Cycloclasticus pugetii PS-1: one gene and its partner. The protein of the gene in region 1 interacts with the protein of each later gene in a pairwise test. Links are inferred from orthologs where the notes say so. Each region holds a gene or a part of one and is shown in the gene's direction. Other genes may lie near its edges. The genes, in order: prmA and rplK.

The links.
Region 2: the proteins of prmA (region 1) and rplK interact in binary tests that used the Escherichia coli proteins (3 or more experiments, as listed by UniProt). The link is inferred for Cycloclasticus pugetii PS-1 from one-to-one orthologs.

Annotation. Positions count from the first base shown.
Region 1 is NZ_ARVU01000001.1:1,958,468-1,970,278, forward strand. The notes cover bases 6,818-9,567. They hold prmA (50S ribosomal protein L11 methyltransferase), read left to right. Parts: upstream 6,818-7,626; coding sequence 7,627-8,508; downstream 8,509-9,567. Other genes in these bases: accC (acetyl-CoA carboxylase biotin carboxylase subunit), read left to right, coding at 6,818-7,621; CYCPU_RS0109615 (zinc-ribbon and DUF3426 domain-containing protein), read left to right, coding at 8,512-9,246; dusB (tRNA dihydrouridine synthase DusB), read left to right, coding at 9,361-9,567. In the rest of the region: CYCPU_RS0109560 (ABC transporter permease), read left to right, coding at 1-194; CYCPU_RS0109565 (ABC transporter ATP-binding protein), read left to right, coding at 201-932; CYCPU_RS0109570 (phasin family protein), read right to left, coding at 1,094-1,456; CYCPU_RS0109575 (heme-degrading protein HmuQ), read left to right, coding at 1,764-2,066; CYCPU_RS0109580 (FxsA family protein), read right to left, coding at 2,061-2,564; CYCPU_RS0109585 (protein-disulfide reductase DsbD), read left to right, coding at 2,804-4,672; CYCPU_RS0109590 (TlpA family protein disulfide reductase), read left to right, coding at 4,673-5,215; aroQ (type II 3-dehydroquinate dehydratase), read left to right, coding at 5,354-5,806; accB (acetyl-CoA carboxylase biotin carboxyl carrier protein), read left to right, coding at 5,809-6,258; more of accC, read left to right, coding at 6,281-6,817; more of dusB, read left to right, coding at 9,568-10,350; DNA-binding transcriptional regulator Fis, read left to right, coding at 10,347-10,595; purH (bifunctional phosphoribosylaminoimidazolecarboxamide formyltransferase/IMP cyclohydrolase), read left to right, coding at 10,717-11,811. UniProt on the Escherichia coli protein: Methylates ribosomal protein L11.
Region 2 is NZ_ARVU01000001.1:1,837,615-1,842,228, reverse strand. Bases 1,164-4,019 are described here. They hold rplK (50S ribosomal protein L11), read left to right. Parts: upstream 1,164-2,303; coding sequence 2,304-2,735; downstream 2,736-4,019. Other genes in these bases: rplJ (50S ribosomal protein L10), read left to right, coding at 3,639-4,019; rplA (50S ribosomal protein L1), read left to right, coding at 2,736-3,434; nusG (transcription termination/antitermination protein NusG), read left to right, coding at 1,719-2,252; secE (preprotein translocase subunit SecE), read left to right, coding at 1,340-1,708; tuf (elongation factor Tu), read left to right, coding at 1,164-1,184. In the rest of the region: more of tuf, read left to right, coding at 1-1,163; more of rplJ, read left to right, coding at 4,020-4,166; rplL (50S ribosomal protein L7/L12), read left to right, coding at 4,210-4,584. UniProt on the Escherichia coli protein: Forms part of the ribosomal stalk which helps the ribosome interact with GTP-bound translation factors.

The DNA of each region.
Region 1 (11,811 bases):
TAATATGGAAAATAATTTTAGTCGTTGAAATGTTAGGCAGAAGCGATGGCATGGGTTATCAAATACACCTGTTTTTTCAACTTTTTGATATCCCCAGCATTATGGCTTATACCGTTTCTTTTATTATTGTAATTCAATTGATAGAAAGCATGATATTAAAACCTTTGGACAAAAAATCTCAACGCTGGAAATAACGTACGATGAGCTCTCTTACTGTCGATATAAAAAAGAAAAACTTTCCAAAAAGTGGGCTTAAGGAAACGTTCACCGTCATAGAAAACCTTTCTTTCGATATAACAAATAATGAGTTTGTCTGCCTTGTCGGCCCATCAGGCTGTGGCAAAACAACGCTGCTTAATATTATCGCGGGCCTTGATAGTGATTATGACGGTACTATTAATAGTCAAAGCAGCAAGCTTCGACCCAGTTACGTTTTCCAAACTCCCCGTTTATTACCATGGCGAACTGTCTTGGAAAACATTCAATTAGCAACCCAGCCCGATGCTTCTTTAGCCAGCATAATAAAAACTCTTCAATCCTTAAACTTAGGTGACCATCTACATAGCTACCCCCATCATTTATCATTGGGAATGCAACGACGGGTTTCACTTGCAAGGGCTTTTTGCTTACCAAGTAACTTGTTGTTAATGGATGAGCCGTTCGTTTCGCTCGACCAGGCCAACGCGAACAAAGCCAGAGGGGCTTTATTAAACTTATGGCATGAAAAACCAAGGTCTATATTATTTGTTACCCATGATTTAAGCGAAGCGATAACACTAGCCGATCGCATTTTATTTTTATCCGCCCCCCCTAGTCATATTATCGCCGAGGTCAACATTAGCCTGACGAGAACTGAACGCACACCCAATCAAGTTAACGCATTTAAAGAGCATCTGAAAACCAGCCAACCAAACATTCGCCCATTTCTGTAAGTTAAACGCCTAAACTGGCTATAAAAAATATAACCTCTGTTTTCTTAAGATACTCATAAACAAAAAAAATCCGCTACCAAATTTGGCAGCGGATTTTTATAGCTATTAAACCATCCTCAAAAAGAGGACTTCTCACAAATGGTCAAGCAATTAGTTTCACTTTAAGCTGCTTTTTTAGCTGCTTTTTTTACAGTGTCTTTAACTTCTTGAGTTACTACTGAGTTGCTTTCTTGAACAAGCTTAATCACTTCTTCGTTATAAGCCTTAACCTCTTCAATCAATTCTTTACTATCAGCTTGTACTTTTTCAAAGCTACTTTGGGCCAGTTCAACCTGATCTTTAACAAAAGCACTTAGGCCTTCAAGATCTGTAATGGCAGTAGCCGCTTTAATGCGTGCTTCAGTGAGAGCAACATATTCTTTAGCTGCAGCTTGTTGTGCGGCAATAGCTTTTTCGAACTGTGCTTTATTTAATTCAACTAATTTTTTAGCAGGAGCGAATAAAGTTTCTAGATTATTTAACATGTCATATCCTTTTATTTGTTTTAAGGTATAAGCAATAACTTCTTCTTTGCTGAGTTGGATTATACAGTGTTTTTATTGCAGCGCAACACTTATCTAACTATCGCATTTTGCACGCACTGTCAACACCCCTTGAACCACTAGTGGTATTAGTCCCCTTACTAAATATTTATATTGCAGTCTTAAAAGAACATACGCTAACCTCTTTAGTTAACGTATCATTAACGACGACGATATCCATTTAATAGTCTCGATTATTCAGCGTAATGAATGGTAAAAAAGTCTTATTTAACCAAAAAGGAGCAGTGTTATGTTTATCGCAATGAACCGCTTTAAAGTAAGCCTTGGCAAAGAAAACGAGTTTGAAGAAGTTTGGCGTTCACGCGAATCTCGCTTAAATGAAGTCCCTGGTTTTAAAACATTTCACCTTTTACGTGGCCCAGCACTTGAGGATCACACCCTATTTGCCTCACATACAACATGGCAAGATAAAGCGGCTTTTGATGACTGGACTCACTCGGACGCGTTTAAACAAGTGCACGCTCAAGCCGGGCAAACAAAAGGTTTATATATTGGGCACCCTAACTTTGAAGGGTTTGAAGTCGTTTTATAGCTTAGGTGGTTTAGTTGTTTTTTTTGTTACATCAGTCTCGTCTTCCCGCTTGAACTCACCTTCGATGATATCCCCATCCAACGCGTCTTCACGGCTGCCTTGTTGAAACGGGCCATCTTGTTGGAAAGAGGCTTGGCCCATTAACGAGCTCTGCAGAATAGAGCGCGCAAAGCGATATCGTAACGACGGCACTAAACAAAGAAAACCAATAATGTCCGTCAAAAAGCCTGGTGTTAACAGCAAGGCTCCACTGACCAGCAACATAGCACCCTCAACCATCTCCACTGCTGGTATCTCAGCTCTAGACAGGCTTGCCTGTATGCGCTGTAGTGTTGCTAGGCCCTGCAATCTAAACAGGTAAGCACCTAATACCGCTGTCAGCAAAATCAACACAACGGTAGGAAACGCACCGATTATGCCTCCCACCTGAATAAGAAAATAAATTTCCACCACAGGGACAACAATTAAGAGTAACAAAAAAACAGAAAAGGGATTCATAGCCAACAGCTTACACAGGAACGATGCCTTTGTAAAAACTGGCATACAGATAAACAGCACAATAACAACATTAAAAAGAAAGATATCAGGAGCTCTTCAGGTCCTAATCTCTATGCAAAACAAAATCAGCTCCTTTGTATTACCGGTGGCGTTATAATGCCTACAAATAACAATGAACAACAAGCACCTGAGCAATGCTTGATATTTCAAGTTAGCATACTGACCCAATCAATTACTCAATGAAAACAAGAAATGTAATTATTTTATGTCTTCTCCTTTGCGCTGTATTTTCTACATCAATGGGGCTTGCAGCTGAGGCAGACCTTAATAAAAAAAATATTACCGATACAATAGGTGATTTATTTGATCGATTCAGCACTTCCCCCTCTGATGCATTACTGGAACCAGATGATGCCTTTAAATTTTTTGCAGAGGTAAACGATCAACAACACATTATCTTAAATTGGCAAATTGCTGACGGTTATTACTTATATCAACAACAGGTTGAGGTAACAGTAATCAACCCTCAAGGCATTCAGTTAGAAGCAATAAAATTCCCAAAAGGCAAGCGCAAAGTAGATGAGATATTTGGTGATACGGTGGTTTATTACCATGATCTACGACTCACCCAACGCTTAACCAATCCACTTGTTAAACCCACTAACGTAACGCTCAACATTCGATTTCAAGGCTGTGCTGATATTGGGGTTTGCTACCCGCCCATGAATAAAACGGTGAGCTTATCCCTGCAACCGACAAACCACCTAAATATTACCCAGCCGACAAAACCTACCCCTAGCAATATTTCGGAACAGGGCCGAATCGCCAAAGCCCTTGTGGACAATACCGTTTGGTTGACCGCTTTAACCTTCCTTGGGTTTGGTCTATTACTCTCATTGACGCCTTGTGTATTTCCCATGATCCCTATTCTGTCTGGCATTATTATTGGGCATGGCAAAAGCCTTACTACACGTAAAGCCTTTTATTTATCCTTTAGTTACGTGTTTGCCTCGGCAATAACGTATGCGCTTTTCGGCATATTAGCGGGCCTGTTTGGTAGTAACTTACAAGCCACCTTTCAAAACCCTTGGATTCTCAGCATCTTTAGTGGGCTTTTTGTGTTACTTGCTTTATCGATGTTTGGCTTGTATCAAATACAGCTACCTAATGCACTCCAAAGTAAACTATCTCAACTGTCACAACACCAAAAACACGGCTCCTTATGGGGCAGTGCAATCATGGGTATTTTATCGACACTTATTGTTGGCCCCTGTGTTGCTGCGCCACTCGCCGGGGTGTTGATTTATATAGGACAAACGGGCGATGCTGTATTAGGCGGCCTTGCACTATTCTCGTTAGGCCTCGGTATGGGCATTCCATTACTAATTATCGGTGTTTCTGCGGGTAAATTATTACCTAAGGCCGGGCACTGGATGGAACCCATTAAGTACTTCTTTGGGGTGTTATTATTGGCTGTCGCTATCTGGCTTGTTGAGCGCATTTTACCGGCCAGCATCACACTCCTTTTGTGGGCAAGCTTATTTATTATTTGCGCGATTTACCTTAACGCACTGGATCGGTTACCAGAAAATTCTTCGGGTTGGCAAAAACTATCCAAAGGAGTCGGTGCTATTTTGATGATCTATGGTGTTATTTTAATGCTCGGTGCAGCCTCCGGCGGAAGCAACCCCTTAAAACCTTTAGCCAACTTTAGTCTTTCGCAAAAAAATAACACTCTACAGCATAGCCTGCCATTTAAGAGAATCCAAAATATTGACGACTTACAGGCTGCTTTACAGCTTGCCTCTCAAAACAAACAATTCGTCATGTTAGATTTTTATGCTGACTGGTGTGTTTCCTGTAAAGAAATGGAAGCCTTTACCTTTAGTGAACCATCTATCCAACAGGCTTTAAAAAACACCCTCCTGTTACAAGCAGATGTCACCAAAAATAATGATGAAGATCGAGCATTATTAAATGCTTTCTCACTTATTGGGCCACCAGCCATTTTATTTTTTTCGCCTAACGGCACTGAAATAAAACAACATCGAGTCATCGGCTATATGGCAGCTGACGATTTTCTAAAACAACTACAAATACTGAAATAAATGAAGAAGAAGGCTCTATTTTCAATTGGTTTTATACTTATCTTCGCTACCGTTGCTATCACTTTGTTTAGCAAGAACCCTTTAACTATTAGCTCTAACGACACAACAGCTACTCAGCAGGCCCCAACCATGCGGCCAGAGTTTTCTTTTCCCGACCTTCAAGGCCAGTTACGAAACATTAAGGAATGGGACGGCAATTATATCGTGCTTAATTTCTGGGCAACTTGGTGCCCACCTTGTCGTGAAGAAATCCCTGAATTCATTGCCATGCAAAAAGAATATGGTGCAACCAACCTACAGTTCATTGGAGTTGCCATTGATAACACGGTCTCAGTTAACAAATTTGCTTTAGAAGTAGGCATCAACTACCCAAATTTAATTGCCGAAATACAGGGTCTGGATCTAGCAAGGCAATACGGCAACACCATGGGCGCCCTTCCTTTTTCTGTTATTATCAACCCTGAAGGCCGCATTATTACTCGTCAAGTAGGGCTTCTTGAACGATCCAAAATTCTTAAATCCATTCAGCTTTCAAAAGGCTAACTCCTGCTAACTTGCTTATATTTGTCTTTATCTTTCGCGAAATAACATTTTATATAGACTTTATCCAAAAGCTTTGGCAAAATCCCCCCTTATTGCAAGATGAAATTGCATAACCAATTATTTTTAAGTTAGTACATTATGGCAATTATTTCAGTCATCAACGGCCCAAACCTAAATATGCTAGGCACACGAGAACCTGGGATTTATGGTGCTCAAACTCTCGCTGATATAGAGCATTCCTTAACTCAGCTGGCCGAACAACACGGACACGAATTGCTTTTCTATCAAAGTAATGCAGAGCATGACCTTGTTAATAAAGTACAACAAAGTAAGCATGATAAGGTTGCTGTTATCTTATTAAACCCAGCGGCTTTTACGCATACAAGCGTTGCCTTGCGTGATGCCCTATTAGCAAGCGACACTCCTTTTATTGAGCTTCACTTATCAAATGTTCATGCTCGCGAGTCATTTCGCCAACACTCTTATTTTTCAGATATTGCCAAAGGTGTTATCTGTGGCTTCGGCCCCGACAGTTATAAATTAGCGCTGCTTGCAGCTCTCCCATTAATACAAAAACCATCAAGAGATTAATTATGGATATAAGAAAAGTTAAAAAACTGATCGAACTCATCGAAGAGTCCGATATTGCAGAAATTGAAATTCACGAAGGTGAAGAGTCTGTACGTATCAATCGTTACTCTTCAACACAACCTGCTGCCGTAACACAAATGCCTGCACCTGCTGCCGCTCCAGCCGTTGCCAGCGCTGCGCCTCAAGCAGCTGCAAGCGACAATACTGAACAGCCGTCTGGACATGTTATTACTTCTCCAATGGTCGGCACGTTTTATGACGCACCTGCGCCAGGCTCGGCCCCTTTCGTCAAAATAGGTCAATCCGTTCAAAAAGGCGATACCTTGTGCATTATTGAAGCAATGAAAATCCTTAACCAAATTGAAGCGGACAAATCTGGTGTTATTGCATCAGTGTTGACTGAGAATGGCCACCCAGTCGAATTTGATCAGCCACTTTTCATCATCGAATAACCGCCCCTGAGACGAGAAAAATATGTTCGATAAAATTCTTATTGCCAACCGTGGTGAAATTGCTTTGCGTATTTTGCGTGCCTGTCGCGAAATGGGCATCCAAACAGTTGCCGTTCACTCCTCTGCCGACCGTGATTTAAAACACGTTCGTTTAGCAGATGAATCCGTTTGTATTGGCGGTCCTTCATCTACAGAAAGCTACCTAAACGTACCCGCCATTATTAGTGCTGCAGAAATTACCGATGCCCAAGCTATTCACCCCGGCTACGGCTTTTTGTCTGAAAATGCGGACTTTGCTGAACGCGTAGAACAAAGCGGCTTTACATTTATTGGCCCTCGCTCGGAAACAATTCGCCTAATGGGTGATAAAGTCTCAGCGATTGAGGCAATGATTAAGGCTGGCGTGCCTTGCGTTCCCGGTTCAGATGGCCCGTTAAACGATGACAAAGAACGAAATGTCAGATTAGCCCGTGATATTGGCTACCCCATTATCATTAAAGCTGCTGGCGGTGGTGGTGGCCGCGGGATGCGTGTGGTTCATACAGAAGCAGCCCTTTTGAATGCCATTTCACTGACCAAAACCGAGGCTAAAAACTTTTTTGGTAACGATATGGTGTATATGGAGAAATTCCTTGAAACGCCACGCCATATCGAATTCCAAGTGCTGGCCGACCAACACGGTAACGCCATTCACTTGGGAGAACGTGACTGCTCAACTCAGCGTAAGCACCAAAAAGTAATTGAAGAAGCGCCCGCAATTGGCATCAGCGAAGAGGTTCGCCAAGAAATTGGTACTCGCTGTGCGAAAGCCTGTACAGATATTGGCTACTATGGAGCAGGAACCTTTGAGTTCTTATATGAGAAAGGTGAATTTTATTTCATTGAAATGAATACACGGGTTCAAGTAGAACATCCAATTACAGAAATTGTCACTGGTGTCGATATTGTTGCTGAACAACTGAAAATTGCCGCTGGTCTACCACTTGGTTACACGCAAGATGATATTAAAATTTCAGGTCACGCTATTGAATGTCGTCTAAATGCTGAGCATTCTGAAACCTTTATGCCTTCACCAGGGAAAATTACACAGTTACATATCCCAGGCGGTCCTGGCATTCGCTTTGATAGCCATATCTATAACGGCTACACCGTGCCTCAATACTATGACTCGATGATCGGCAAACTGATCGCATCAGGCCCCTCTCGCGACTCTGCACTTGCTCGCACAAAAACAGCTCTTAACGAAACGGTTATTGATGGCATTCACACCAATATCCCGTTATTAAAGGACATTGTGGTCGACAAAGATTTTGCCTCAGGCGTCTATAATATTCATTACCTTGAAAAGAAACTGGGGATGTAATCGGCATGGCATGGCAACAATTGACCATTGCAACAACTCAAGAGTTAGCCGCAACGATTGAAGGCTTATTAGAAAACCTTGGCGCTCTGTCTGTGACCATCACAGACAGAGCCGACCAACCTATTTATGAGCCGCCATTAAATAGCACGCCTCTATGGCAACATGTCTCCATTACAGGTTTGTTTGACGAACAAGACGACCTTAAAAATATCGAGCAATTTTTTAACCAACAACTTGGCCATCAGGGCGAGTGGCAATTAACTATTGAGCGTCTAGAAGACCAAGTCTGGGAACGTGTTTGGCTTGAAAATTTCCAACCCATTAAATTTGGCGATAACTTTTGGGTTTGCTCTACCGAACATGACATTGCAGATTCCAATGCAACCTTATTACGACTCGACCCTGGTCTAGCATTTGGCACCGGCACACACCCTACGACCGCCCTTTGTCTCGATTGGTTAGCCAAACATGATCTTACAAAAAGCAATATTATCGACTTTGGATGTGGCTCTGGCATACTCGCTATTGCAGGTCTTTTATTAGGTGCAAAAAGTGCTATTGGCATAGACATTGACCCTCAGGCACTTATCGCCACAACGAGCAATGCCGAACAAAACAATGTACTTGATAAAGTCAAAGTTTATGCCGCTGATCAATACCCTCGAAAACCCCAAGCCATTGTTATTGCGAATATTTTAGCTGAGCCGCTTATCTCACTATCAAGCGATATTTCAGCCTTAGTTAAACCCAAAGGCCATTTATTATTGTCTGGCATCCTTAGCGAACAAGTAACGCAAGTTATTAGCGCCTACCAACATGAATTCATCTTCTGCCCTGCCACCATTAGAGACAATTGGGCTTGCCTCCATGCCGTTAAAAAAACTTGAGCAATGCCTTATGCACTTTGTCCTTTTTGTTTTAGTACACTACATGTCACCCCTGAACAATTAGCAGTTAAGTCAGGCGTTATTCGCTGCGGCCATTGCCATAAAGTATTTAATGCACGGGAAAATGAACTCAGCGCCGATATTGAGCGAACTATTCCCATTAAGCCCAATGAAGACATCACTCAGTCATCAACTGCTATCCAAGAGCATTCGTCTGAAATAGATTCTCCTCCAATTATTGCGGCATGGGAGTCTACAAAAACCACCCATCACTATAAACTGCCTTACGGTCTGCTTTCATTTGTATTAGTGTTAGTGCTTCTCACTCAAATTGCCTTCATTGAATCAACACGATTAACTCAGAACACACAATTACAACCCTTCTTCAAAAAACTCAATAACACCTTCGACTTATCAATTCCTAGCTACCAAAACCTGGATGAAATTCACATCATTGCACGCCAGCTTACGCCTCACCCAAAGCTAGATGAGCTGCTGTCTTTTCAACTCACAATCAAAAATTCCGCCTTAGCCGAACAACCCTATCCAAGCATAAAATTGCTACTAACATCGACTCTCGGTGAGCCAATAGCTCAAGGAGTTTTTACTAAAAATGATTACCTAGCAGACAGTGAAATCAATGATTATTTCGCACCTCAATCCCTAAGGAACATTACGCTTACCTTCCAAAAACCTAGCAAAACTGCCTTTGGTTTTGAAATATCCTTTCAACCTTAAGGTAAAATGCTTGCGATAAATCGCCGCTAAGGATTGACTCAAGATCAGACAATAGCGACACTAAACACCTGAGAGTGTCGCATAAAACTCTCAACTCAACCCCTTTAAGTTCTTATGAAAATTGGTCCGTATACATTAAGTAACAACTTAGTCTTATCCCCCATGGCTGGAATAACCGACAGACCTTTTCGTCAACTTTGTCGGGAATTAGGGGCTGGCTTAGCGGTGTCTGAAATGACTGCGTCAAACCCTGCTTTACGCAAACACCGACGAACCTTATTGAAACTCGATCATAATGGCGAGAACGAGCCTCGCTCGGTACAAATTGTTGGCACAAATCCCAAACAAATGGCTGAAGCGGCTCTCTTTAATCAAGCCAATGGCGCACAAATTATTGATATCAACATGGGCTGTCCTGCTAAAAAAGTATGTAATGTCGCTGCTGGTTCAGCCTTATTAAGAGACGAACCTTTGGTTGAAGAAATTTTAAAGTCTGTGGTTTCTGCCGTCCACATTCCGGTAACGCTAAAAATAAGAACCGGCTGGGATCCACTCAGCAAAAACGCCCCCACCATTGCTAAAATTGCCGAGCAAGCCGGCATACAGGCCCTTGCGATTCATGGTCGGACACGTGCTTGTAAATATGATGGAAACGCTGAATTTGACACCATTAAACTCGTTAAACAATCCATCAACATTCCGGTATTTGCCAATGGAGATATAACTACCCCTCAACGAGCACGTGACGTATTACATCACACCAATGCAGATGGTCTGTTAATAGGCCGTGGTGCCCAAGGGCGACCTTGGATTTTCAGAGAAATTGACCATTTCTTGAAAACAGGCGAGACCTTAGCGCCACCTGACTTTGAGGAAATAAGACAGGTTGTTATTCGCCATATTACGCAGCTACATCAATTTTATGGTGATATTATGGGCGTCAGGATTGCCAGAAAGCATATAGCTTGGTATTTTAAACACCTAGATACATCATTACTGCCTCTTGTTAAGAAAAGTTTTTCCATCCAAGAGCCTCAGCAACAACTAGATTTTATGGATAAAATTTTTCATGCCCTTACACAAACACAACACCAAGTAGCATGAGTTTAGATAAATCAAAACAACCTTTATGTCACCAAGTGACACAAGCACTCGAAAACTATTTTGCACAACTTGACGGTCAAGAAGTCGTTGACCTACACGCACTAGTCATCAGTGAAGTTGAAAAACCATTATTTGAAGCAGTGCTAAACCATACTAAGTCTAACCAGTCTAAAGCTGCGAAGATGCTTGGTTTAAGCCGTGGCACGCTGAGAAAGAAATTAGCCAGCTACAATTTGGATATTTAACCCTAGTTCAGTTCTAAGCCGAGTAGCAAAAAGCTCAGCAAAAACATACGACTTTCTATAGAATACCCTGTTTTCAGATAGGCCAATTAGGCCTGACACTCTTTCATAAACAGGTCAAAAAATGAGCAATAAAATCACTCGCGCTTTAGTTAGCGTTTCCGATAAATCAGGCATTATTGAGTTCTGTCAACAATTGAGCAGCTTAGGTGTTGAAATCATTTCAACCGGCGGCACCGCTAAATTACTACAAAACAATAATATTCCTGTTGTAGAAATCAGTGATTACACCGGGTTTCCAGAAATGATGGATGGCCGCGTCAAGACGCTGCACCCAAAAGTTCATGGTGGTATTTTAGGTCGCCGTGATATTGACCAAACCATTATGCAAGATAATGATATCAAGCCGATCGACCTAGTTGTTGTAAACCTATACCCCTTCCAACAAACAGTGGCAAATCCAGATTGTGATCTTGCAACGGCCATCGAAAATATCGATATTGGTGGGCCCACTATGATTCGCGCTGCTGCTAAGAACCATAAAGATGTCACCATTATTGTTGACCCTAATGATTACCAACAAACCATTGAGTCTATTAAGGCAACTGGCGGGGTCGATGCGCCTAGTCGTTTTAATTTTGCCGTTAAGACGTTTGAGCATACTGCACAATATGACGGCGCTATCGCAAATTATTTAGGGGCCATTCAAGAAAACGGCGATAAAGCCGACTTTTCTCGTACTATTAACCTACAATTTAAACAAAAACAAGTGATGCGTTACGGTGAGAATCCTCATCAAAAAGCAGCCTTTTTTACCGAAGAGGCCTCTCAACCCGGCACAATTGCTTCAGCAGTTCAGCATCAAGGCAAAGAGTTATCCTATAACAATATCGCTGATACCGATGCGGCGCTTGAGTGTGTTAAACAGTTTGATGATTCGCCAGCCTGCGTAATCGTGAAACATGCAAACCCCTGTGGCGTAGCCCTTGGTGATAACATTCTGGACGCATACAACCGAGCTTACCAAACAGATCCTGAATCTGCGTTTGGCGGCATTATTGCGTTTAACCGCCCACTTGATTTAGCAACAGCTAAAGCCATCACAGATCGTCAATTTGTTGAAGTCATTATCGCCCCAGGTGTTAACGAAGATGCCTTGGCCGTCATCGCTGGCAAGAAAAACCTTCGCCTACTGGACAGCGGACAATGGGAAAAAAGC
Region 2 (4,614 bases), 130 kb from region 1 along the record:
AAGAAAAATTTGAAAGAAATAAGCCCCATGTAAACGTAGGCACAATTGGCCACGTTGATCACGGAAAAACAACATTAACGGCTGCGTTAACGAAAGTTATGGCTGAAGCCATGGGTGGAGAAGTTAAAGCTTTTGATGAAATTGACAATGCACCAGAAGAACGTGAGCGTGGTATTACCATTGCAACATCACACGTTGAATATGAATCAAATACACGTCACTATGCTCACGTAGACTGTCCAGGTCACGCCGATTACGTTAAAAACATGATCACAGGTGCGGCGCAAATGGATGGTGCCATCCTAGTATGTTCAGCTGCAGACGGCCCTATGCCGCAAACACGTGAACATATCTTGTTATCACGTCAAGTGGGTGTTCCATACATCGTCGTATTCCTTAACAAAGCGGACATGGTTGACGATGAAGAGCTATTAGAACTAGTAGAAATGGAAGTACGTGAACTATTAGACATGTACGAATTCCCAGGTGATGACACACCAATCGTAACAGGTTCAGCACTTAAAGCCCTAGAAGGCGATACATCAGACATTGGTGTTCCATCAGTGCTTAAACTAGTTGAAGCGCTTGACTCATACATCCCATTACCAGAACGAGCTGTAGACGGCGACTTCATTATGCCAGTTGAAGACGTATTCTCAATCTCAGGTCGTGGAACAGTTGTAACCGGTCGTATTGAGCGCGGTGTTATCAACGTCGGTGAAGAAATTGAAATCGTTGGTATCAAAGACACGGTCACAACCACGTGTACCGGTGTTGAAATGTTCCGCAAATTATTAGATCAAGGTGAAGCTGGCGATAACGTTGGTATCTTACTACGTGGTACAAAACGTGAAGACGTAGAGCGTGGTCAAGTATTAGCTAAGCCTGGATCAATCACACCTCACACACACTTCGAAGCAGAAGTCTATGTGTTAGGTAAAGATGAAGGTGGTCGTCACACACCATTCTTCAACGGTTACCGTCCACAGTTCTACTTTAGAACGACAGACGTAACAGGTGCATGTGACTTACCAGAAGGTATCGAAATGGTGATGCCAGGTGATAACGTGCAAATGACCGTCAAATTAATCAACCCGATTGCCATGGAAGAAGGTTTACGTTTCGCTATTCGCGAAGGTGGCCGAACAGTTGGTGCCGGTGTTGTTGCTAAAATTATTGAGTAATAACATAATAAAATTTAATTCAATAAGTATAGGTCAGTAGCTCAATTGGCAGAGCAGCGGTCTCCAAAACCGCAGGTTGGGGGTTCGATTCCCTCCTGGCCTGCCATTTGGAAGGTGCTGACCTTTCTTACTTTGATCGAGAGAAATTAATCACTATGAATGCAGAAACAGATCAAGGCTCTGGTCAACTGGATGTAGCAAAATTAGCGTTAGCAGTTGTAGTTATAGTCGCGTCAATAGCTGGGTTTTATTATTACGCAGATGAGTCTTTGTTGTTTCGAGTAATAGGGTTGCTTGTTGCGTTATCTTTTGCAGTTGGTTTGGTGTATAGCACAGGCTTAGGGCAATCATTGTGGCAATTTGCTCAGGGCTCTAAAATTGAGCTTAAAAAGATTGTTTGGCCAACTAAAAAAGAAACCATGCAGACGACGTTAATTGTTGCAGTGATGGTTTTGTTTGTTGGAATTTTATTATGGATGTTTGATGGCCTGCTTATGTGGGGCATTGGCTATATAACAGGTTAAGGCTAATAATATGACGTTGCGTTGGTATGTGGTTCACGCTTATTCAAACTTTGAGCACAGAGTAAAAAGCTCATTGGAAGAGGCGATTGAACGTGAAGGTATGCAAGATAAGTTCGGTGAGATCTTAGTGCCAACTGAAGAAGTTGTAGAAATGCGTGAAGGTCAGCAAAAAAGAAGTGAGCGCAAGTTTTTTCCAGGCTATGTATTGGTTCAAATGGAACTAGATGATGATACTTGGCACTTGGTAAAAGACACAAATAAAGTATTAGGGTTTATTGGTGGTAAAAGTGATCGTCCAGCACCTATCTCAGAAGCTGAAGCAAATAAAATACTTAATAGAATACAAGAAGGTGTTGAGAAGCCACGACCTAAAGTACTCTTTGAAGTAGGTGAGGTTATTCGCATTAACGATGGGCCATTCAAAGACTTTAATGGTACAGTCGAAGAAGTCAATTATGATAAAAGCTCGTTACGCGCATCCGTATTGATCTTTGGTCGTGCCACACCGGTAGACTTAGAATTTGGTCAGGTCGAAAAGGTCTGATTGTTATTAACAGGGGAGCCGTAAGGCGTTTGACCCAATTAGGAGAGTAAGATGGCTAAAAAGATTGATGCCTATATTAAGTTACAGGTGAAAGCAGGTGAAGCAAATCCAAGTCCACCAGTGGGTCCAGCGTTGGGTCAGCACGGTGTAAATATCATGGAGTTTTGTAAGGCGTTTAATGCTAAAACCCAGAGTATGGAAAAAGGCTTGCCTATCCCTGTGGTTATTTCTGTTTTCGCTGATAAAAGCTTTACATTTATCACCAAGACACCTCCAGCTTCAATTTTATTAAAAAAAGCAGCCGGTATTCAAAAAGGTAGTGGTACACCAAATACTGTAAAAGTTGCAAAGGTGACACGTGAACAGCTTGAAGAAATTGCCAAAGTAAAAGATGCAGATATTACTGCAGCTGATATGGATGCTGCTGTAAGAACGATTGCGGGTAGTGCTCGTAGTATGGGTATTGATGTGGAGGGTGTGTAAATGGCTAAGCTAACCAAAAAAGCAAAACTAATTAAAGAGAAAGTTGAGCCCGGGAAAGCATATGATGCAAACAATGCGTTCTCAATTCTAAAAGAACTGGCCATCAGTAAATTTGAAGAATCAGTAGATGTAAGTGTCAATCTTGGCATTGATTCACGTAAATCTGAGCAAAATGTTAGAGGATCTACATTATTGCCAAATGGTACGGGTAAAGTTGTTCGCGTTGCAGTGTTTACTCAAGGTGCAAATGCTGAAGCTGCAACAGAAGCAGGTGCAGATGTTGTAGGTATGGATGATTTGGCTGCCCAAGTTAAAGCGGGCGAGATGGATTTTGATGTTGTGATTGCGTCACCTGATGCTATGCGTGTTGTTGGTACACTTGGGCAGATATTGGGCCCACGTGGTTTGATGCCTAACCCGAAAGTTGGAACAGTTACTGCAGATGTGGCAACCGCTGTAAGAAATGCTAAAGGTGGTCAAGTGCGTTATAGAACTGATAAAGCTGGCATTATCCATTGCAGTATAGGTAAAACAACGTTTAATGAAAATGCACTTAAAGAAAACATGGAAGCACTGTTGTCTGATTTGATCAAAGCTAAACCAGCTGCTGCTAAAGGTGTTTACTTAAAGAAAATTAGTGTGTCAACCACAATGGGCCCTGGCCTGATGGTTGATCAATCTAGCGTTTCTATTGGCTAGAAGCTTCGTTTTCGAAGCAAAACTTTGGATTGTTAAAATAATTAACAATCGTCAAAGACCGTAGGAGCAGATTTTGCTTAATTTCCTACGCAGGCGGTAAAGTCCTTAATTTTATTTTAAAGGATGGCCCCGTTAGGGTGCCCTTTTTGGGTTTTATAAACCGTAATAACTTAGGTTATTACATACAGTAGTCAGGAGGTATATATGCCACTAAATCTTGAGCAAAAACAAGCGGTAGTTGCTGAAGTGGCTGAGGTAGCTGCAAATGCATTTTCAGTGGTTGCAGCAGAATACCGTGGTTTGACTGTTGTTGAGATGACTGAGCTTCGTCAACAAGCTCGTGAATCTGGTGTGTATTTACGTGTGGTAAAAAACACGTTGGTACGAAAAGCAGTTGAAAATACAGATTTTGAATGTATTCAAGACGCTTTATCGGGCCCGCTAATTGTAGCGTTCTCGATGGAAGATCCAGGTTGTGCGGCTCGATTGGTGAAAACCTTTAGTAAAGACCATGCAAAGCTAGAAACAAAATTTGTTTCTGTCAGTGGCCAATTACTTGAGGCTTCAGAACTCGAACGACTATCTAAACTACCGACAAAAGACCAAGCAATCAGTATGTTGATGTCTGTGATGAAAGCACCTGTCGAGAAATTCGTCAGAACACTTGCTGAGCCACATGCGAAATTGGTTAGAACTGTCGATGCTGTCCGCGTTCAAAAGCAGGCTGCATAGGTATTATTTTTTCAAACAAATTTAAATTATAGGGGTTAAGACAATGGCTGTCTCCAAAGAAGATATTTTAGAAGCAATCTCAAACATGAGTGTAATGGACGTCGTAGAACTAGTTGAAGCGATGGAAGAAAAATTTGGTGTGTCTGCAGCGGCTGCTGTAGCGGCTGCACCAGCTGCGGGTGGCGAAGCGGCTGCCGTAGAAGAAAAAACTGAGTTTGACGTTATTATGACAAGCTTCGGTGATAACAAAGTTTCTGCTATTAAAGCGGTACGTGGTATCACTGGCCTAGGCTTGAAAGAAGCGAAAACATTAGTAGAAAGTGTTCCAGCTCCAGTTAAAGAAGCAGTGTCAAAAGATGAAGCTGAAGAAACAGTAAAACAACTTGAAGAAGCAGGTGCTGCTGCTGAAATTAAGTAATTCTTGTTGTTACTAAAAAGCTATAAAAGC